2 regions of the Siminovitchia sediminis genome follow, and region 2 is predicted to be linked to the other one. Evidence: riboswitches for the same ligand, from Rfam matches in the RefSeq annotation. Region 2 holds a riboswitch; the other holds the start of a gene.
What was found. A riboswitch is a leader RNA that binds a small molecule or an ion and turns the genes downstream of it on or off. The one in region 2 is predicted to bind glycine.
Positions count from the first base shown of each region.

Region 1: another riboswitch for glycine. It lies ahead of gcvT (glycine cleavage system aminomethyltransferase GcvT); the one in region 2 lies ahead of glyA (serine hydroxymethyltransferase).

Region 1 covers NZ_JBHUEO010000004.1:430-11,234, reverse strand. Annotated here, with positions in the region: gene comGA (competence type IV pilus ATPase ComGA) at 211-1,329, shown strand; gene comGB (competence type IV pilus assembly protein ComGB) at 1,232-2,302, shown strand; gene comGC (competence type IV pilus major pilin ComGC) at 2,317-2,631, shown strand; gene comGD (competence type IV pilus minor pilin ComGD) at 2,642-3,094, shown strand; gene ACFSCZ_RS01345 (hypothetical protein) at 3,081-3,389, shown strand; gene comGF (competence type IV pilus minor pilin ComGF) at 3,361-3,813, shown strand; gene ACFSCZ_RS01335 (hypothetical protein) at 3,815-4,084, shown strand; gene ACFSCZ_RS01330 (YqzE family protein) at 4,139-4,324, shown strand; gene ACFSCZ_RS01325 (YqhG family protein) at 4,333-5,127, opposite strand; gene ACFSCZ_RS01320 (DEAD/DEAH box helicase) at 5,096-6,790, opposite strand; glycine riboswitch at 6,921-7,010, shown strand; glycine riboswitch at 7,014-7,095, shown strand; gene gcvT (glycine cleavage system aminomethyltransferase GcvT) at 7,175-8,281, shown strand; gene gcvPA (aminomethyl-transferring glycine dehydrogenase subunit GcvPA) at 8,301-9,644, shown strand; gene gcvPB (aminomethyl-transferring glycine dehydrogenase subunit GcvPB) at 9,641-10,805, shown strand, end outside.
Region 2 covers NZ_JBHUEO010000019.1:24,669-35,473, reverse strand. Annotated here, with positions in the region: gene sdaAA (L-serine ammonia-lyase, iron-sulfur-dependent, subunit alpha) at 1-445, opposite strand, end outside; gene ACFSCZ_RS08465 (serine dehydratase beta chain) at 451-945, opposite strand; gene glyA (serine hydroxymethyltransferase) at 973-2,223, opposite strand; glycine riboswitch at 2,314-2,392, opposite strand; glycine riboswitch at 2,396-2,500, opposite strand; gene ACFSCZ_RS08455 (DMT family transporter) at 2,604-3,542, opposite strand; gene ACFSCZ_RS08450 (5'-deoxyadenosine deaminase) at 3,775-5,121, opposite strand; gene ACFSCZ_RS08445 (M20 family metallopeptidase) at 5,140-6,288, opposite strand; gene ACFSCZ_RS08440 (DUF1989 domain-containing protein) at 6,289-6,909, opposite strand; gene ACFSCZ_RS08435 (cyclase family protein) at 6,938-7,621, opposite strand; gene ACFSCZ_RS08430 (adenine deaminase) at 7,638-9,449, opposite strand; gene ACFSCZ_RS08425 (EutN/CcmL family microcompartment protein) at 9,472-9,735, opposite strand; gene ACFSCZ_RS08420 (hypothetical protein) at 9,686-10,504, opposite strand; gene ACFSCZ_RS08415 (BMC domain-containing protein) at 10,507-10,788, opposite strand.

The DNA.
Region 1 (10,805 bases), on a different contig from region 2:
CATCAAGTACTTATTATATAGGATAAGCGGCAAAAATGTAAATATATTAGAGATCCCGTTTGTGTCGAATGCGTGATAAAACTTGAAGGGGTCATTCAATATCATACCCTTTCTATGCCCATTTAAAAATATTTTGTATATGAGCAGGAAAATGCAGAAGCTTGTCGAATATGGTTATGTAAGAAAAATAAAGGTGGTGTTGTATGTGATATGACCATTGAACAGACTGCAGACCGGCTGATCACCCGTGCAGTACAGATGAATGCATCTGATATTCACATTATTCCCCGCAAACAGGATTACCTCATCAAATTCCGTCTTTACGGACAGTTGTCTCACTTTAAGATTCTTCCTCCTCTTGCAGGAGAACGGCTGATTTCACACCTGAAATTCATGGCTGCCATGGATATTGGAGAAAAAAGAAAGCCTCAGAGCGGCTCCTGGCAAACACATTGCTGTAATAAGCCGGTTGCGCTCCGAATATCTACCTTGCCATCCACGCTTTCTAAAGAAAGTCTTGTTATCCGAATGATCCCGCAAAAATCAAACTTTTCCCATGAAAGAATTTCCCTGTTCCCTGAAAGTATACTCAAGCTATCCTCGCTCATGTACCATTCCAACGGAATGATCATCTTTACCGGACCAACCGGATCTGGTAAGACCACTACCATTTATTCATTAATCGAGCATTGGGCGTCCTGTATGAATCGTAATATTATTACGCTGGAAGATCCGGTGGAAAGAGAAAGTGATTTATTTGTCCAGATGCAAGTGAATGAAAAAGCGGGGATTACGTATCAAACCGGATTAAAAGCGGTATTACGCCATGATCCGGATATTATTTTCGTGGGGGAGATTAGGGATGCCGAGACAGCTGAAATTGCAGTGCGGGCTGCAATGACAGGTCATCTTGTTCTAACGAGTATGCATACCCGTAATGCAGAAGGAGCAATTTACAGATTATTGGAGTTTGGCATTCAGGGAGTGGAAATTGAACAAACCTTGATTGGCATTACCGCCCAAAGGCTTGTCACATTAATATGTCCTTTTTGTGGAGACCAATGTTCTTCCTTTTGCCAAATGCCACGTTCGATTAAACGGGCAGCAGTATTGGAGATATTGAATGGGACACGCCTGGAATACGCTATCCAAAAGGCTCAGACTGCAGAAAGACGGCAGCAGGGTGATCATGCCAGCTCTTTAAGAAGATTGATTAGAAAGGGGATTGCACTTGGATATATCTCTGCTGAGGAATATCGCCGCTGGATTCTTCAAGCCGATGACGAACCTCACATTAAAAGATCAGGGACTTATATTACAAAGAATTAGTGATATGCTTTACAAAGGATTTACTATGGGAGAATCATTGGATTTTTTAGGTCGAACCAATGAAAAGCATATCAACATGTTTCATTCCATGACATACAACCTGCAGTCAGGCCAGCCGATCTACGAAGTGTTTTATCAGGAAGGGTTTGACCATCAGATATGTACACAGCTATATTTGGCAGAAAAGCACGGCTTTCTTGATTCGGCGCTGAAACAATCAGGTGAATATGTCCTGAAAAAGGCAGAGCAGCGAAAAAAAATGATCCGGCTCTTACAATATCCCGTTATGCTGCTTGTTGCTTTATTGACCGTAAGCATTCTGCTGCAAACACTTCTGCTTCCTCGATTTCAAATGTTTTATCACTCCATGGGCTACCAGCCAGCCATCCTGCTCAGATTATTTCTTCATATGATGCAAACTCTTCCGCTTTATTCCATTGTCATTGTTATGGCTGCCCTGGCAGGCGGTGTTTTTCTTTCAAGATATTTATATAGAAAATCCGCCTTGGAAAGAGCATTGTTCTACTCCGGAATACCAATTGCCGGGACGTATTACAAACTGTATCAAACTATTTTTCTCGCCAGAGAATGGAGCTTTTTACTGTCGAGCGGATTTTCTGTCAGTGAAATCGTTTACATCATGCGCAAGCAGGAGCTTCACCCTTTAATGAAGGAGTCTGCAGCAGAAATAAAAGAATTCCTTACATTAGGCTATACATTCTCAGAAGCGGTTTCACATCTGGGATTTGTAGAGGAAGAGCTGATAGTGGTGATTGCACATGGTGAAAAAAACGGAAAGCTGGACGGAGAACTGATGTTTTACAGTCAATTTTGCCTGCAGCGGCTTGAAGAAAAAATCACAAAAGTATTTTTAATGGTCCAGCCGGCTCTTTTCGTGATCATTGGGTTCGTTGTCATTGCTATTTACTTATCCATTTTTCTTCCCATGTTTCAAGTGATTGATTCAATATGAAAGGAGATATCCGAATGAAACGCTTATGGATCCATAATGAAAAAGGTTTTACACTGATGGAAATGATGGTAGTGCTGCTGGTCATTACTGTATTGCTCCTGATTGCTTTGCCCAATATTACAAGTCATAGCAGTAAAATTAACGATAAAGGGTGCGAAGGGTTAAAGCAGATGGTTCAAAGCCAGGTAGAGGCATACAGGATTGATAACAATGCTATTCCTACATTGAATGACCTGAAGACAGAAGATTACCTGGGAAAAGACAGGGAACTTGTCTGTCCGAACGGTTATGAATTATCCATTAATTCAACAACCGGAAAAGTGGAATAGGAGAATATCAATGTCCGCTCTAAAAGTTGTCCGTTCGGGGACAGGCTTTACATTATTGGAAACTTTAATTGTCCTCTCGATTGTATCCATGGTCCTTTTATTTGGTGTGATCACTTTACACCCCGTAATGGGATGGGTTCAGAAAAAAATGTTCATTTCGCAGCTGGAGAATGATTTATACCATGCTCATGCCCATGCCATGAACAGAGAAGACAGGGTTATCATAGCCTTTTCACTTTCAGAACAACAATACACAGCAAAAGGGGAATCCGGCGGTTTGTTGTTCGCAAGAAAGTTACACCCTTCTGTTCGTTTGACCGGAGGAACTTTATACAGGCTTCAATTATCCATTACTCCGGATGGCACAGTCAATCATTTTGGAAATGTCCAGTTTACTGTACATGATCAGCCTCTAGAACTGGCTTTTCATATTGGAAGGGGAAGGTTTATTGTTAAGGAATGAAAAAGGGTTTACCTTCTTGGAAGGAATCGTATCCTTCGGCCTGGTGCTCATGGTTGCAGCGACTTTTTTTCCGCTGATGTCCAATATGCTTCACCAAATAAATGAGAGCAAAAAGGAAATGAATGCTTACCGTCTGATGTATGAGCAAACGGAAAAGCTTCAAGACCTTGAAGCACTGGGGAGTGACAAACTAACTTGGCTGCAAACCGAATTTACAATTATCATGGAAAAAACTCAAAAAGGAGATTGGATCGTGTGTGCTCAATATGAAGAAAAATCACATTGTGTGGAGTAACCGGTCAGGATTCACTCTTTTGGAAACAATATTTTCAATATTTATCGTTTCGGTGATCCTTTCCCTTTTGCCCCTGTTATACTACTGGTTTTTCTCCATAGACCGGGCATTGTCTGTAGAGGGAGATTTTGAGTGGAATACTTTTCTCATTCAACTTCGCAAAGAGCTTGAAACAGCGGATACCATTTTTCTGCGCCCGGAAAGAATGTACTTAACAAAAAATCACTCGATCATAAAATATGAGCGATTTCAACGTAATATCCGAAGACAAGTTGACGATAAAGGACAAGAAATTGTACTGCAGAATGTAAGAAGATTTTCAGTCCGCGAAGAATTTCCCATGTTTGTCATTGAGGTTGAATTTATGAATGGAAAGACCGATGAGGCGAGATTTCGTTCACCGCCGATAGAGGAGGGGACATAGATTGAATGAACAGGGGTCTGTTTTTCCCATTACGCTGATCCTCGTGCTGATCGCAATGTTTATTGCTGCACAGGCGGCGATTGTTTATGTTTCTCAAAACCAATTTACTTACGAAATTCGGCAATATTATGAAAGAGAAATTCAACAGAAGCTCAAGGAAGGCCCCAATGTAAATATCAATGAAAGCCCCGGCAGAGAGACTGGAAAAACAGAGGCAAACCAGGAAGAAGAATCCGGACATTCTTCAAAGAATCATCCGCCTGGACCTTGATCCATGATTGAACTCAACGGCTCTTGGCCATACTTTTATCAAGGATGTGAAGATATGTCAACAAATGATTATGTAAAGTATGTAGCTGAACAATTGATTCAACGGTTGGAAACGCCAAAATCTGAACGGAGAGAAAAGAAAAAGGAACGAAAAGAAAGCAAGGATCCGTTCCTTCACCGATGGTTTGGCTTAATTCCGTACGCACTGATGATCTTGGTAAATAAAAGGAATCGAAAATAAACCGGCTGCTATGCAGGGACAGATTTCAAATAGTAAAGCCCGCCGTTTATAATATCAACTTGAACGGATGGCTTATACTGGTCTTCCAAAGCTTTTTTCTCAATCCAATAAGTGTCAGGCTTTTCAACTTCACTTTCGTAAAAATGATCCAGCAGCCGTAAATCTTCTTCCCATCTTTTCCTGGCCGACTCTGCCCAGGGATGTGCCCGGCTTTGTATTTCCTTTGTTAAAAAAGTTTCTATTCTTTTGAGTCCGCTTGCAGGCATGATAATAGGGGAGATTGTAAAGCTATAATCAGGTATTCTCGGTGTTAGAGATATTTTGCTTATCTTCTCATCAAATGGTTCGATCAGCTGCCCGTTGATTAAATTCAGTCCAAAAGATCTGAAAACATCCTTTTTTCGATCAGAGCAGTAGGAAACTTTCATATTGACATTCAGCCATGGGTGCAGCGGGACATTTTGTACAGCTGCCGTTTGGTGATTTTCAAATAGGCGTATATAAGATGAAAGCTTTCTTGCGGTCTCAAAAATCTGGTGGAGTCTTGGCGCACCAAAATGGATGACTTCCCCCTTAATATCTTGAGGGACTATTTCTTGATCGGTGATCAAGGTAATTTTCATCGGATTGGGTATCCCGCCCGTTTTTTCCAAATACGTCCAGTAAAACGGGCGGTTCATTAATTCTTTATCCATGTCCACTGTTAGTTGGATTGTTAAATAGCCTGGTCCGTTTTCTGCGATCGTACACCCGGCTGCTTGAAAAAATTGTTCAAGATATTGATGAATTTCCTTCTGAAGCATGGTTTGCGTCATCCTTTCTTAATGTGTCTGCAAATTCAATCATGGCAGCCAGATTGGTCATCTTTACTTTTACTTCTCCTTCGGAACGTGATGTCTTGAAAATATCCATCATGTGTTCTTCGATGGTACCGCCGTCCAATTTTGCCAAAATATCGTCTAATTCACCTACTACTCGCTCAAACAGTTTGATTTTATCCGTCAGTAAGTTAACAATATGCTCTTCGATGGTATGTTTGACAGCAAAATTGTATATATGGACGTCCTCTTCTTGTCCCAGACGGTGGACACGTCCAATTCTTTGTTCCAGCCTCATGGGATTCCAGGGAAGGTCATAATTAATCACATGGCTGCAAAATTGGAGATTGATTCCTTCACCGCCTGCTTCGGTTGCGATGAGGACCTGCACTTGATTTTTAAACAGTTCTTTCATCCAATCTTTCTTGCTTCTTTTAAATCCTCCGCGAAAAGGAACGGATTTAATACCGTGCTGCTGTAAAAACCATTGCAAATAAAGTTGTGTTGCTCGGTATTCAGTGAAAATGATCACTTTATCGTTGATTTGTTGAATTAATTCCAAAGCTTTTTCCGCCTTGGAATTTTGTGTAACTGCATCTACTTTCTGAAAAATCTTCTGTAATTGATTCTTGTACGATTCAGATGGATCATTATGCTTTTGGAGCATGTTTTTTAAAGTAAAGTAAACCGCTTCCCTGCTGCTGCAAGCTTCCCTTTGAAGGGTCATGATGGAAAAAGCCGGCAGCGGTACTTCCGAGTGGCGCAGCAAGTCGATTGCCTGATACAAATCTCTTTCTTTTTCATTAAAGTCTATGGGAATGGTCTTGACATGTCTTTTCGTCCATTCGATCCCTGTATCAACTCTCCTGTTCCGGATCATCACTTTATTGACAAGGTTTTTCAAATGTTCATTTTCTGCCGCTGACAGCTTTTTCTTCTTATATTTTTCTGCAAAGGTTGTATGGCTGCCAAGATGGCCGGGCTTTAACAGAGAAACAAGGTAAAAAATTTCTTCAATTCTATTTTGGATAGGTGTTGCTGTCAGCAGCAGGCAGAACTTTTTTTTGAGTGATTGAGCAAATTCATAGTTTTTTGTTTTATGGTTTTTCAGCTTATGAGCCTCGTCAATAATGACCAGATCAAAGGACTGGTCTGCAATCAGTTCTCTGTGCGGGCTTCTTTTGGCAGTATCAATAGAAGACACAATACAGTCATACCTTTCCCAAACATAACTTTTGGCAGCAGGGACGGCATGTATATGAAACTTGGAGTTCAGTTCAGAGGTCCACTGCGAGACAAGGGATGCAGGTACGAGAATGAGTGCTCTTTTAACTAGGCCTCTAATCATATATTCTTTTAGTATCAATCCTGCTTCGATCGTTTTACCCAACCCGACTTCATCTGCCAAAATGGCTTTTCCATTCATTTCTTCAATAACCCGGGCTGCTGTTTCCAATTGATGCGGCAAAAGAGTCAGTTCAGGCAAATGTTTTGGAGCAACCAGCCCCTCAAAATCTGGGACAAGAAGGTGTTTTTGAGCTGATAGGGATAAATGGAAGAGCTGCTGGTCCGACCACGGCCCATCTTTTTGGTGGCGTTCCAAAAAACCGGGCAGCCAATCCTGATCAAAGTTTATATGTATGGACATGACAGGCCTCCTTATATACTGAAGATCAAAGAAAGTGTTTGAAAAGTATGTAAAAGAATGATACGATACTATTGAAAGAACTCTTCGTACATAAGATTAGTATGTCCAACTTTTAACAGAATATAGGCGAATGAAGACTGGAGGAGAGACTGTTTATACAGCGCCGAAGGAGCAAGCAATTTATTGCGAATCTCTCAGGCAAAAAGACTCTTGTCGGACGCAGCTCTGGAGAGTGTTCCAACATGTGGAGCCACCAACGAGGAAAGCCGGTAATCCGGTCAAACTTTCAGGTGCCAAAGACAGAGAGACCTTGTAAAGGGGCCTTTCTGTCTTTTTTTATTTGCTTTTTGCTGTACCTAAATGATCAGGGAGGATGATAAACCAATGGCCGATTTAAAGAAAACTCCGTTGCATCCATTGTACAAGGAGTCCGGTGCCAAGACGATTGACTTTGGAGGATGGGACATGCCGGTGCAATTTTCCGGCATTAAAGATGAGCATGAAGCAGTAAGAACCAAAGCGGGTATTTTTGATGTTTCCCATATGGGTGAAATGGTCATCAAAGGAAGGGATAGCCTGTCTTTTTTGCAAAAAATGATGACCAACGACTTTTCCAGATTAAAAGACGGCGATGCGATGTATACAGCCATGTGCTATGAGAATGGCGGTACGGTTGATGATCTCCTCGTCTACAGGTTCAGTGAAGAAGAATACTTTCTTGTAGTGAATGCTGCAAACACGGAAAAAGATTATGACTGGCTGCAGGAACATGCATCGGGAGACGTCAACATCGAAAACGTTTCTGATCAGTATGGATTAATTGCCATACAGGGTCCAAAAGCTCAAGACATTCTCCAAAAAGTTACTGAGAATACCGATTTAAGTGAAATAAGGTTCTTTAAATTTAAACGGAATGTTGACCTTGACGGAGCAAAAGCACTTATTTCCCGAACGGGCTACACAGGAGAAGACGGCTTTGAAATATATTGCCAGGCGATTGATTCAGTAAAAATATGGAAAAGACTGCTGGAAGCAGGTAAAGAAGAGGGCATGGTTCCCTGTGGACTTGGGGCAAGGGACACCCTCCGGTTTGAAGCGGGCCTTCCTTTATATGGACAAGAGCTTTCTTCAGAAATTTCACCGCTGGAAGCAGGGTTGGGATTTGCAGTCAAGCTGAACAAAGAAGCAGATTTTATTGGCAAGGAAACGTTGAGGAAACAAAAGGAGCAAGGCGTGGAACGCAAGCTTGCCGGAATTGAGATGATAGACAGGGGTATCCCGAGAACCGGATACCGGGTTTTCTCAGGTAATGAAGAAATTGGCTATATCACTTCAGGAACACAATCCCCGACATTAAAGAAAAATATCGGATGGGCCTTGATCAAATCCGATTACAATCATGAAGGCAGCGAAGTGGAAGTAGAAGTACGCAAAAAGCGCCTGAAAGCGAAAATTATTCAGACACCGTTTTATAAGCGTCCAAAAAAGTAGGATGGAGGAGAAAAACATGATGAAACATCGTTATTTGCCTATGACCGAACAGGATCAGCAAGAAATGCTGAAGACCATCGGAGTAGATTCGATCGATGAACTGTTCTCTGATATTCCAGAAAAAGTCCGATTTAAAGGTGAGTATCAAATTAAACCCGCAAAGACCGAATCAGCATTAATGAAGGAACTTGCTCAAATGGCTGCAAAAAACGCCGATTTGAAACAATATACAAGCTTTCTCGGAGCCGGAGTTTATGATCACTATATCCCGGTTATTGTTGACCATGTGATTTCACGTTCGGAATTTTACACAGCTTATACCCCATATCAGCCAGAAATTTCACAGGGTGAACTGCAGGCAATCTTTGAGTTTCAGACAATGATTTGTGAGCTGACAGGAATGGATGTGGCAAACTCCTCTATGTATGATGGGGGAACCTCTCTCGCTGAAGCTGCCATGTTGAGTGCAGGCCATACAAAAAGGCAAAAAGTACTTGTTTCTCAAACCGTACATCCCGAATCCCGCGCTGTCCTTAAGACATATGCCAAAGGGCAAAATATTGAAGTAATTGAAATTCCTTTTAAAAACGGAATAACTGATATAGATGCCTTACAGGACGAGCTCGATCAAGATGTGGCGGCTGTGATTGTTCAATATCCGAACTTTTTTGGTTTAATTGAACCATTGAAAGATATTGAGCCTCTTGTTCATAAGATGAAAAGTCAGTTTGTCGTATCCAGCAACCCGCTTGCTCTTGGCGTATTGGCTTCCCCTGGCAGCCTGGGTGCCGATATTGTTGTTGGTGAGGCACAGCCGTTTGGAATTCCGGCATCGTTTGGTGGACCGCATTGCGGATATTTTGCAGTTACGAAAAAGTTAATGCGGAAAGTGCCAGGAAGACTGGTTGGCCAAACTGTTGATGAGGATGGCAAAAGAGGCTTTGTCTTGACATTGCAGGCTCGTGAGCAGCATATTCGCAGAGATAAAGCGACATCTAATATTTGCTCAAATCAGGCATTAAATGCATTGGCAGCATCTGTGGCAATGACCGCTTTAGGGAAAAAAGGGGTCAAAGAAATGGCGGGCCAAAACATTCAAAAGTCACATTACGCCAAAGAAGCCTTAAGGAAAAATGGATTCAAACTTCCATTTGATGGATACTATTTCAATGAATTTGTTGTAAAGCTGAATAAACCCATTCATGAGGTGAATGAGAGTCTGATTAAAAAAGGCATTATTGGAGGATATGATTTGGGACGGGATTATCCAGAACTTGAAAATCATATGCTCGTTGCCGTTACTGAGCTGCGTACAAAAGAGGAGATCGATCAATTGATTACAGAATTGGGGGATCATCAATGAGTGAAGTGGTTATGCCATTAATATTTGAAAAATCCACGCCGGGCCGGATTGGTTACAGTCTTCCGGAGCTTGACGTGCCTGAAGTTGATTTGGCTGAATGCCTACCCTTAGGTTATGTAAGGGAAGAAGAGGCAGATCTGCCTGAAGTTTCGGAGTTGGATATTATGAGGCATTATACGGAGTTGTCCACTCATAATCATGGAATTGACTCAGGATTTTATCCACTTGGTTCCTGTACCATGAAATATAACCCGAAAGTCAATGAAAATGTAGCTCGTTATCCCGGATTTGCCCATATTCATCCGCTGCAGCCCGTTTCTTCTGTCCAGGGTGCATTGGAACTGATGTATGATCTGCAGGAGCATTTAAAAGAAATAACAGGCATGGACGAGGTTACTTTGCAGACAGCAGCAGGAGCTCATGGGGAGTGGACGGGACTGATGATGATCCGTGCCTTTCATGAAGGAAACGGTGATACGGAAAGAACAAAGGTGATCGTTCCTGACTCTGCACATGGAACCAACCCCGCTTCTGCTTCGGTAGCAGGTTTTGAAACAGTTACAGTCCGTTCGGGCGAGGATGGGCTTGTAGACCTGGAACATTTGAAGTCGCTTGTCGGTCCTGATACAGCCGCTTTAATGCTGACAAACCCGAATACACTCGGATTGTTTGAAGAACAAATTCTCGAAATGGCAGAAATTGTTCATAGTGCCGGCGGCAAGTTGTATTACGACGGAGCAAATCTGAATGCGGTTATGTCAAAGGCACGTCCCGGCGATATGGGATTTGATGTGGTCCATCTGAATCTCCATAAGACATTTACCGGGCCACACGGAGGAGGAGGTCCCGGTTCGGGGCCTGTCGGGGTGAAAAAGGAACTGATCCCGTTCTTGCCAAAGCCGGTAATTACAAAAAAAGACGACCAGTATATCATTGACTATGACAGACCTAACTCAATTGGAAGAGTAAAACCATATTATGGAAATTTCGGCATTAATGTGAGGGCATATACGTATATCCGGTCAATGGGAGCCGATGGTCTAAAAGCGGTAACGGAATACGCGGTGTTGAATGCGAATTATATGATGAGAAAATTAGCGCCGTATTATGATTTGCCGTATGACACCCATTGCAAGCATGAATTCGTATTGAGCGGAAGCC
Region 2 (10,805 bases):
TTGCCGTAAAAAGCCCCATGACCAGATCGTCAGTGGAAATATCAGTGTTATCTTCCAAAGCAAATATACAGCCGGGAAGGATGCCTGCTGATCCCGCGGTAGGTGTCGCGACAATCACTCCCATCCGGGCATTCGTTTCAGAAGTGGCAAAAGCATATTTCATGGCATCTGTTACTAAACCGCCTGTCATGTAGTTTCCTTTATCCTTATATTCTTTCATTAAATGCGCATCTCCACCGGAAATACCACTGGGTGAAGGTGACGGATCCGTGATTCCTTTCTCAACTGCTTCCTTCATTTTAAAAAGCCGTTCTTTCATCATGGTAAAAATTTCATCGCTGCTCTTACCTGTTTTCTTTTCTTCCGTTTCCATCATCAGCCTGCCCATCGTCATTTCTTTTTCCTCGCAGAGCTGCAACAGATCATTCATTGAATGAAAATCCATTCCTATCATCTCCGATCGTGAAGATACCTTTCTCGCATTGATTCCATATCTAACTTGGAGTTTAATAAAATATTTGCCGGCTGTCCGTTGATCAGGAATATTTTCGAAACCCCGCCCCCTAAAGAAACGCCTCCAATTTCAACAGAATTTTCTCTGCTTTTCATACTGATAAGAAGGGTATTGGGATGGTCATAGTACGGGCATCTCTCTTCAAATTCAAAAGAAATGTTCATTCTTTCCTTTTCCGCCAGCTCAAAGGCATGCTTTATCTCCGGGTTATCCGTTCCCAGTCCGAGCAGGCCGCCAATCACGGCTTTATCTGTTCCGTGCCCTTGGTAAGTTTCAGAAAATGAATCATAAAATGTAATGTTTACGGACTTCGGTATTTCACCGAGCAAGTCATGGCCAAACTTTCCAATGGCAACCACTCCGGCTGTATGAGAGCTGGACGGCCCTACCATCACCGGACCGATAATATCAAAGCAACTGTTAAAAACCATGAGAACACCTCCATAACACCTCCATCTCTATCTGACCAACTGTTTTTGATAAAGTGGGTATGTGCGGCATAACCTCTGAATCTCTTTTCTTACTTTTACCTTTTCCTTGGAGTCCCCTTGGCTTTGTAAAATATCTGTCATATAACCGGCAATGGCTTCCATGTCCGTTTCGTTCATCCCGCGGGAAGTCAGGGCAGCCGTGCCAATCCGAATCCCGCTCGTAACGAATGGGCTTTCGGGATCATACGGAATGGTATTTTTATTGACTGTCATTCCGGCTGCCTCCAACAGATGCTCGGCTTCCTTTCCTGTCAGTTCCCACGGCCTGACATCAACTAATATGAGATGATTGTCTGTTCCGCCGGAAACAATGGCTGCTCCCTTGTCTTTCAAAGATGCTGCAAGTCTGGATGCATTACTGATAACCTGCGAGATATATTTTGCAAAACTCGGCTCCATAGCCTCCTTGAATGCTACAGCCTTTGCCGCGATGATATGCATGAGCGGACCGCCTTGTATTCCCGGAAAAATGGCTTTATTGACTCTCTTGGCAATATCCTCATGGTTGGTTAAGATAATCCCTCCCCGCGGACCCCTAAGTGTCTTATGGGTTGTGCTTGTAATGACATCGGCAAATGGAACAGGTGAAGGGTGAAGTCCAGCAGCGACCAGCCCTGCAATATGCGCCATATCTACCAAAAAATAGGCACCCACTTTATCAGCGATCTCCCTGAATCTTGCAAAGTCAATCACCCTCGGATAAGCACTTGCCCCGGCAATGATCAATTTAGGGCGTTTCTCCAAAGCCATTTTCTCTACTTCATCATAGTCAATCAAGTGGGTATCTTCTCTCACACCATAGGAAACAATGTTAAACCATTTCCCTGACATATTGACCGGGCTCCCATGTGTCAGATGGCCGCCATGGGATAAATTCATGCCCATAATCGTATCCCCAGGTTCGAGCAAAGCGAAAAAAACGGCCATATTTGCCTGTGCTCCTGAATGAGGCTGAACATTTGCATATGGAGCTCCAAATAATTCCTTCAAACGCTCAATGGCCAAATTTTCTACGACATCCACGTGCTCGCATCCGCCATAATAACGCTTTCCGGGATACCCTTCCGCATACTTATTAGTTAAGACAGAACCCATGGCCTCCATCACATCTGTACTTACAAAGTTTTCTGAAGCGATAAGTTCCAGCGACTGATCCTGCCTTTTCCGTTCTTCCTTAATCGCCTGAAAGATTTCCGTGTCTGCATGAGCTAAACTCATTGATTCGTCCTCCTTTTTGCCTACCCTTCCCTTGTCATCTCCCTGAAACACAAAAAGGACAGGGGAAAGATAGATCATCATCTACCCTTCCTCTGTCCTTTTACCTGAGAGTTTAACTTCAAGATTGAAGTATTCCCCTTGGGTGGCCTGTAGAAGGCGCTCTCCAGAGACGCGTCCAAACGCGGTGCTTTTACCTGAGAGATTGGATCCCATGGATTTTTTGGGACTTGCTCCTTCGGTGCTAAACAAATTGTTTAGTCTCTCCCGCGATTGTCATTCGCAAGCATTTTGTTTTTTTATAATATACCATTCAAACGTGATTATTGTCAATCATTTACTCGAATTTTTTGATTATTCCACCACACTGCCCGTTACTTCGATTATGTGTGATGATAGTTTGCTTCAAGTCCGGGACGCGTTCCTTTGAATAGCTTGATATTTGCTGTCAGCACCACGCCCAAAATCATTAAAATGCCCCCGATTACCTGGGAAACCAGGAGTTTCTCATGAAGAAACAGGATGCTGAAAATCGTAGCAAATAATAATGTAAAATTCAAAAAGACCGAAGCTTTGGATGGCCCCAGCATAAGAAGCGCCTTGTTCCATAAAACAAAAGAAAGTATAGAGGGAAAAATTCCGAGATACAACAAACTTATCACTTGTGGCATTCCCAGTTGCAGTGGTGCAGGATCTCTATAAAATTCCCAGGCTGCAAACGGTGCCAAAATGATAAGTCCCACAAAGATCGTACTAATAAACAAAGCCATTTTCGGTAAACCGGCAGCCGCAGCCTTCATGTAAATAGAGTATATTACCCATGCAAGGACTCCAAACAGCATAATCAAATCCCCATTGTTGAAAGCAAGTGTCATAAATGTATGAATACTGCCCTGTGTCACAATCCATAGCACGCCAATTAACGAAATAATAACACCAGTTAATTGGATTTTTAACATTCTTTCCTTAAGGAAAATAAATGACATTAGAATAATGAGTCCCGGAGCCAGTCCGTTCACAAGAGAAGCGTTAATAGACGTGGTATATTGAACAGCAACATAGGAAAGTGAATTAAAGGCTGCTATACCCGTTAAAGATAAAATACCAATGATTTTCCATTGCTTGATCATGAGTTCCTTCGCTGTATGATACTCCTTCCATACAAACGGCAGTAGTATAAGCAAGGCGATAAACCACCGGATAAAAGACATGGTAAATGGAGGAACATCATGAACCAGAGCTCTTCCAACTGCAAAATTTCCGCCCCAGAACATTGTAGCGAGTATTAACCATAAGTAAGGCGATGATAAACGTGAAATCACACAATGTTTCCCCTTCCAAATTGAAGAAATATAAAAGCCCTCAAGCTGTACTCATATAATCATCATATCTTACTATTTTCAAAAAATAAATACTTAAAACTTTAGAAGATTTTTGATATCTGCTCAATCCATTTCCTATGTCTTTTCGTCAATAAAAAAATCCTGCCATTCGATTATAAAAGGGAGCAGGATTTTTTCATATTTCCAGCAACGCCGTCTACATTTAAACTTGTCAGCCCGGAATTTTCATAATAGACGGAATTCTTTTTAGAAGCCTTTGGATAGATTTATTCGCTTCATGAAGAACGATCTCTTTGTCTATCGTTTTAACTGTACCATTTTGCATGACTATTTTTCCGTTAATCATCGTAAGATCAACATCCGCTCTTGTTGCAGAGTATACAATCCTGGAAATGGGATCTACTTCTGCAGACGGAAAGGTATGGAAATTATTCAAATCCAGCATAACAAGATCTGCTTTTTTACCTATTTCAATACTGCCGATCTGATCCTCCATCCCGACGGCCCTCGCCCCGCCAATCGTAGCCATCCTGAATGTCGTCCGTGCATTCATTGCGGTTGGCCCATGTTTCGGCTTTTGAATCAAGGAAGCCATTCTCATTTCGTTGAACATATCCAGGTTATTGTTACACGGCGCACCATCCGCACCCAAACTAACATACGCCTGCATGTCAAGCATATCCGGTACATCCGCAATACCCGATGACAGTTTCATGTTGGAGCTTGGACAATGACTCATTTTGATTCCCCGGTCTTTAATAATCCGCTTCTCCTCATCATCAAGCCAGACACAATGAGCCAATATTAAATTCTCGTTTGCCAAGCCTATATGATCCAGGTATACGATGTTCCGCATTCCTCTTTGCTGCTCAACAATTTCAATTTCTTTCCTGTTTTCTGAAGCATGCGTATGTACTTTCACATGATAATGATTGGACAGTTCACGCACTTGTGTGAGCAGTTCTTCCGTACAGGAGACTACAAACCTCGGGCAGAAAGCGTATTGGATCCGCCCGTTATCATGCTGATGCCATTTTTCCAGCAAATCTACACTTTTCTGAATCGAAGCAGCTGTATCTTCCCTTAACAAATCAGGAACATCGTCGCCCATGTCCATCATCACTTTCCCGGCCAAAACGCGTATCCCGCTTTGCGCCATCGCACGGAAGGCAGCATCTGTATGGTTCACCGTTTCCATATCTACGATGGTTGTTGTGCCGCTTTGAATCAGTTCACCAAGACCGAGCATAGCAGAATAATAGCTTGATTCTTCATCATGTGAAGCCTCAAGCGGCCATATTCTTTTTTGAAGCCAATCCATCAGTTCCATGTCATCGGCTTGGCCTCTAAATAGTGTTTGGCAAAGATGGATATGCGTTTGGATAAATCCTGGGATGACAGTTTTATCTGTCGCATTAATCACTTGATCCGCCTTATGCCGCAAGTTTGTCCCAATGTTTTTTATTTTATCATCCTCGATCAATAAATCGCCTTGGATAATCTCCTCTTGAGCGTTCATGGTAATAATTTGCGCATTTTTGATCAATATGGTGGGCATATCTATTCCCCTCTTTCTTTATCTATGAAAAGAAGCCGCTCTTCCTTCTTCAGAAAGCTTCACTGCCAACTCCCTGTAAAAATCAATGGACCGCAAATAAGCTTGGATTTCAACATATTCATTTGGCTGATGCGCGAGCTTTTCATCACCAGGCCCGTAAATAAGCGTCGGTACTTCACTATTCGGATTTAAGACGGCAGCATCTGTATAATAAGACACTCCATATAATGAGGACTGATCATTCAAATCCAAAGCCAGCCGGATCAGTTTTTCTGTTGGTTTGGTTAAAATAGCCGGACGGTCAAGAAGAAGATTTACAGAAAAATCCGGGGAGTTTTCATATGAGAATAATTCCTCGAGACCTGTATTGATTTCAGCAAGTAATCGTTGGTGGGATTGTGGAGGTACAGACCTGATATCTACTGACAGGCTGCAACGATCCGGAATTACGTTTGTTTGGATTCCTCCATGTATTTGTGTGACCGCCAAACTGCTTTGTCCCAATGGTTCGGCAGTGATTTTCCACTTTTTCTTGAATGATTTGAGCATTTCCATAATCTTGTTCATCGATTCAACAGCATTAATTCCCATTTCCGGCATGGAACCGTGTGCAGTCTTTCCAATGGTTACAATCTCAATCCACAGGGCTCCCTTATGCCCGACGACCACCTTTTCATTCGTCGGCTCCCCAATAATCAGCGCTTCAACATCCTGCATTGTCTGTCCTTCTAAATATTTTCTAGCCCCGCAGCTATCGACTTCCTCACCGGCTGTAGCCAGAAAGACGATTTCCTTCGGGAGAAGTTTCCCTTCCTTAAACAGAGATTCAATTGCCAAATACATGGCGGCTAGACCGCTCTTCATGTCGGATGCTCCGCGGCCGTATATCTTGTCGTTAATGATTTTTCCTGAAAAAGGCGGATAGCTCCATGGCTGTTCACCGGGCAGCACTGTATCCATATGCCCGCAAAATATAATCTTTCCGGTACCTTCCCCTTTTAAGCGTATCTCAAAGTTGCTTCTTCCCGGCTCAACTTCCGTTATTTGAAAAGGAATGCCGGCTGCCTTGCATCTTTCAGCCAGCATAAGGGATACCCGATTTTCATTTCCGGGAGGGTTGGAGCTGTCAATTTGTATCATTTCCTGCAAAAAACGGACAGCTCCCATTTAGTTCGCCTCCACGATTTGCATTTTAAGTGACGTTACTTTATACCCATTTACCGGAGCCATGTCCTGGGAACAGGTGGAACAGGCTATAACCACCTCTTCAAGAGCTCTCAAACGGACATAATCACCGGGTTTGGACAGCGGTTCATGTATTTCATAATCTCCCTGATCATTCAATACGTTGTTCATAAAGAAATTGATTGGATCAGGAACCGGCTCTTTCCCCAGCCCATAGGATGCCAGCGCTCGGTTTAAATTATCATGGCAGTTGGGATGGTCTTCCATGCCAAAATCTATTTTATAACGATAATAATCACAGGCAGGAAAAAAGAAATCATGTTTTCCGACTGTATCTTCAACAAATGTCATTAAAGGACGCCGTCTGTTGCTGTACAACCCATCACCCGGTTTAAGTCGGATGCTGCTGAGGGAAGCTCTCATATGGACAGGTGATACAAACTCTTTGGGATCTTTCCGATTAAAACAAACAAAATCACCGACCTGTTTCCCTTCCATATCAATGATGACCAGTTCTTCGCCTGGGTTCAGTACAGCGCTTCTGCCTTCATATGGGGGGATGATAATTTCTTCCCGAATCCTTTCTCTGGCTGAATTTACCATATATCAAACACCTCTTTCTCTCGCTTAATTAATCGATAAACAGGGCAACAGCTCTGATAGGTGAACCCGTCCCTTCCCTGATTTTTAAAGGCAATCCGAAATAGAGAAAACGCATTCCAGCCACCTGATCCAGGTTGATGAGATTTTCCGTATTTGATATTCCGTACTCCCGGCATACTAAATGTCCGGAGTAACGTTCATCTTTTGGATTATCTACAGAAGGGGAATCCACGCCAATGTTCACCACACCTTTTTCCGCCAGCCATTTAGCTCCCTCGTAATTGAGACCGGTATAACGCGTCAGCCATTCATCAGTACCAAATTTCCGATTGTAATGGCCTGTATATAATAAAACGATGTCACCCTTCTCCAGTACCTGCCCGGATTTATCCAGTGCCTGCTCCAGATCCCTTGGGGTAATATAACCGTCAGGAGACACATGTGACACATCCAAACAAACCGCCGGTCCATAAAAGTATTCCAGCGGCATATCATTGATATATTTACCGTTTGGATCAAATTCGTACGTGGCATCGGTATGTGTGCCGCCATGTTCATTGATTAAAATATTGTTCGTCGCAAATTCAAATCCGATCTTTTTCAAGCTTTCTTCATGAGAAATGTTCTGCCAAATATGCGTTGGCTGGTGCAGCGGAAATATTGGCATCCCCTGATAAATTTCTTGTGAAAGGTCAACTAATCTGATCCCCATGTCATCCGCCTCCCTCTTACTCTATCACCGGGGAAAGTACTTCAAAGCGATCTACATCGATTAACCCCATATCCGTTATTTTCCACTCGGGGCTTGTCACGAGTGACCAAAAAGACAAGTGCATGAAAGGTACAGGAATACCGCAGCCCAACTCTGTCTCTGCCAGCCTTGACAGCTCAGCGATCTTTTCACTGACTTCCTGCCCGCTCAGTTCATCTGTTATCAGTCCGCCCACTCGTAATGGCAAATCCCCTACCACCTTGCCGTCTTTGATCATGGCAATTCCGCCGTCCATAGATATAACACGATTCACGGCTGTTACCATATCTTCGTAGTTCGTCCCTGTTACGATAATATTATGTGTATCATGGGCCACGCTCTCTGCGATGGCTCCACTTTGAAGCTTAAAACCATTCAAAAAGGCCTTACCGATGTTTCCGGTTCTCCCATGTCTTTCTACCACAATTAAAGGAAGTACATCCTGCTGCAGACATGGCTGAACAACCCCGCCCGACACGTTTAAATCAAATTCCTGCGCGCCTGTCAGGTTTTGAAAGGGAATAGCGACAATGGAGCGGACACGGGCACGGCTGCCATTTGCGGTAATGTGGAGATCCTCCACTTTAACCGGTCCGCGTTTCACTGATTTTTTTACGCTTTCAGGATATGTGTAAGAGCCGAGATCCAGAGTCAATTGACCTTTTTCAGCAGCCAGGATTCCGTTCAGGTAAACCTGGTCAATTGTCATTTCATTTAAGTTGCTGATTACAGCTATATTTGCACGCTTCCCTGGTGCAAGGATGCCGACATCTTTGAAACCAAAGTGCGTTGCCGGATTGATCGTGGCCATTTGAATAGCTTCTACGGGATCAACACCTTGTCCAATGGTCCGCCTGATAATGTCGTTCATGTGACCGTCTTTCAGCAGGTCCTCCGGGACCATATCGTCGGAAACAAGTATGGCACGTCGGGAATCCATTCCTTCTTCTGTAATGGCACGGATACATTCCGCCATGTTTCTTTGAGAGGACCCCTCTCTCATAAACACACTCACACCATAGCGAAGTTTTTCCATCATTTCTTCTTTTGTCGTTGTTTCGTGGCAGGATACATGGCCGCCCCCGCTGATAATATGTGCAGCCAGTTCTTTTCCGAACAATGCCGGTGCATTTCCTTCAACCGTTTTGCCAATACTCTCCGCGTAGGAAACAGCAGCAACCAGGTCATCGATCAGTTCAGGAGCATTTTCATACACTGGGCCGATGTTGCTAAAGCTTTGAATTTCACCGATACCCTGAACATAAGGATCGTTTAAAAGTTTTTCCATGTGGGTGGAGTTTACATTAAATCCTGCGGTTTCCAAGCCCGGTGCATCCGGTACTGCAGCAGGAACTGTAAAATAGATTTGATTCGGGAGTGTTTTGGCCTCCTTAATCATTTCTTGCATCCCATGAACTCCCAATACGTTTCCTATTTCATGCGGATCGGCTACAATAGTTGTTGTACCGGTTGGAATGGACAGTCTGGAAAATTCCGTACAGGTCAGCATGGAGCTTTCAAAGTGCATATGTGAATCGATAAAGCCCGGTGAGATAAATTTTCCTCTGACATTCTCCACTTTTGTTTTGCTGCCTATTAACTCACTTGCGTCTCCAACCATTAGTATGTACTCACCTTTGATCGCTACATCCGCCTCATAGATCTCTCTGGTCACTGTATTGATGACATATCCGTCCTTCAGTACAAGATCTGCATGCTGATGGGAGTCCAGCAGAACATCGATCAACTTCCTATACTGAACGGCTTTTTTTATATTTTCAGCCTGCATCCTCACTCATCACCCTTTCCCTCTATTCCATACTGTCAATAATTCCTACAATGGCCGCATCTACAGGGGCATCTTTATTTTGGATCGCCCGAGATGCCATGCTTCCCTTTACAAAGATGACCTGTTCACCAATGCCCGCTCCAACTGTATCAACGGTTATAATGGGCTGAGAATCCAAGGGGGTACCGTCAACTCCGATGGGCTGTGTAATCAGCAGCTTAGTGCCTACCAATCTATCATCTTTTCTCGTTGCTGTTACTCTTCCAACTACGATTCCCATTTCCATAGATTGCTCCCGCCCTTTTCTCGTTGATTTCAATGTCATATTCCCGGGCAACATCCCGTGCAAGTGGTGTTATGATTGCTCCATGTCTTACATCGATCCGCTGTTCTCCAGCATCTGCATACTGCTGAATCGTTTCTGCTGTTATAAGTTGCTTACTCCCGCTGATAACAGCAGAGTTTATGTAATAAGATAACTCATGATGATGATTAAGCAGATCGATTCCGATACTTTTTAACTTTTGGAGTTGCCCCTGCATGTCGTGTTTCAAAAAAGAAGTCCCCCGGTCCATTCCGGCATTTTTCCAAATGGGATGGTACGGGTCGGCCCCTGCTGTGTAGGCACTCACCTTCTTGCCGCTCATCAACGCCCAAAGCAACAGTCTGATCTCTCTGTGTCTGTCATTGAAATGCAATAAATCTGAAACAACAGAAAATGGCAAGATCGGTATATATACATAATCGATGCGGCTTATTTGCTGCTCAGCCTCGTCCAGAGAGATCCAATCATCCGTGCCGGCTTTGGAGGCAAGATCTATTTTGTCATAATACTCAAGAATGGAATGATCGGGGCATAAACGTATCCGCAAGTTTCCACCAGAGCATGCGTGCAGCTCTTTAATGGTTCCTAAGCCTTCGTCCATTCCATTCATGTGATAAAACAGCAGAGCAAGCATTGTTTTCTGGCGTTTTCCTTCCTCCATTACACGATTACGAAAGAGCAGCTCCTGTAAAATAGACTCCGCCAGATAACTTTGCCTGTTGAGATACATACTTATTCACCTTTGGATAAGAGTGCTCGTTCAACCTCACTGTGAGGTCTGGGGATGACATGGACGCTGACTAATTCTCCTACACGGCTTGCTGCATCTGCCCCCGCATCCGTTGCTGCTTTGACTGCTCCTACATCTCCACGGACCATGACAGTAACAAGACCGAATCCAACTTTTTCGTAGCCGCAAATTTCCACATTGGCCGCTTTTACCATGGCATCTGCTGCCTCCACAGCTCCGACGAGTCCTTTTGTTTCAACCAACCCTAATGCTTCTCCACCCATTTTGAAACCCTCCTTAT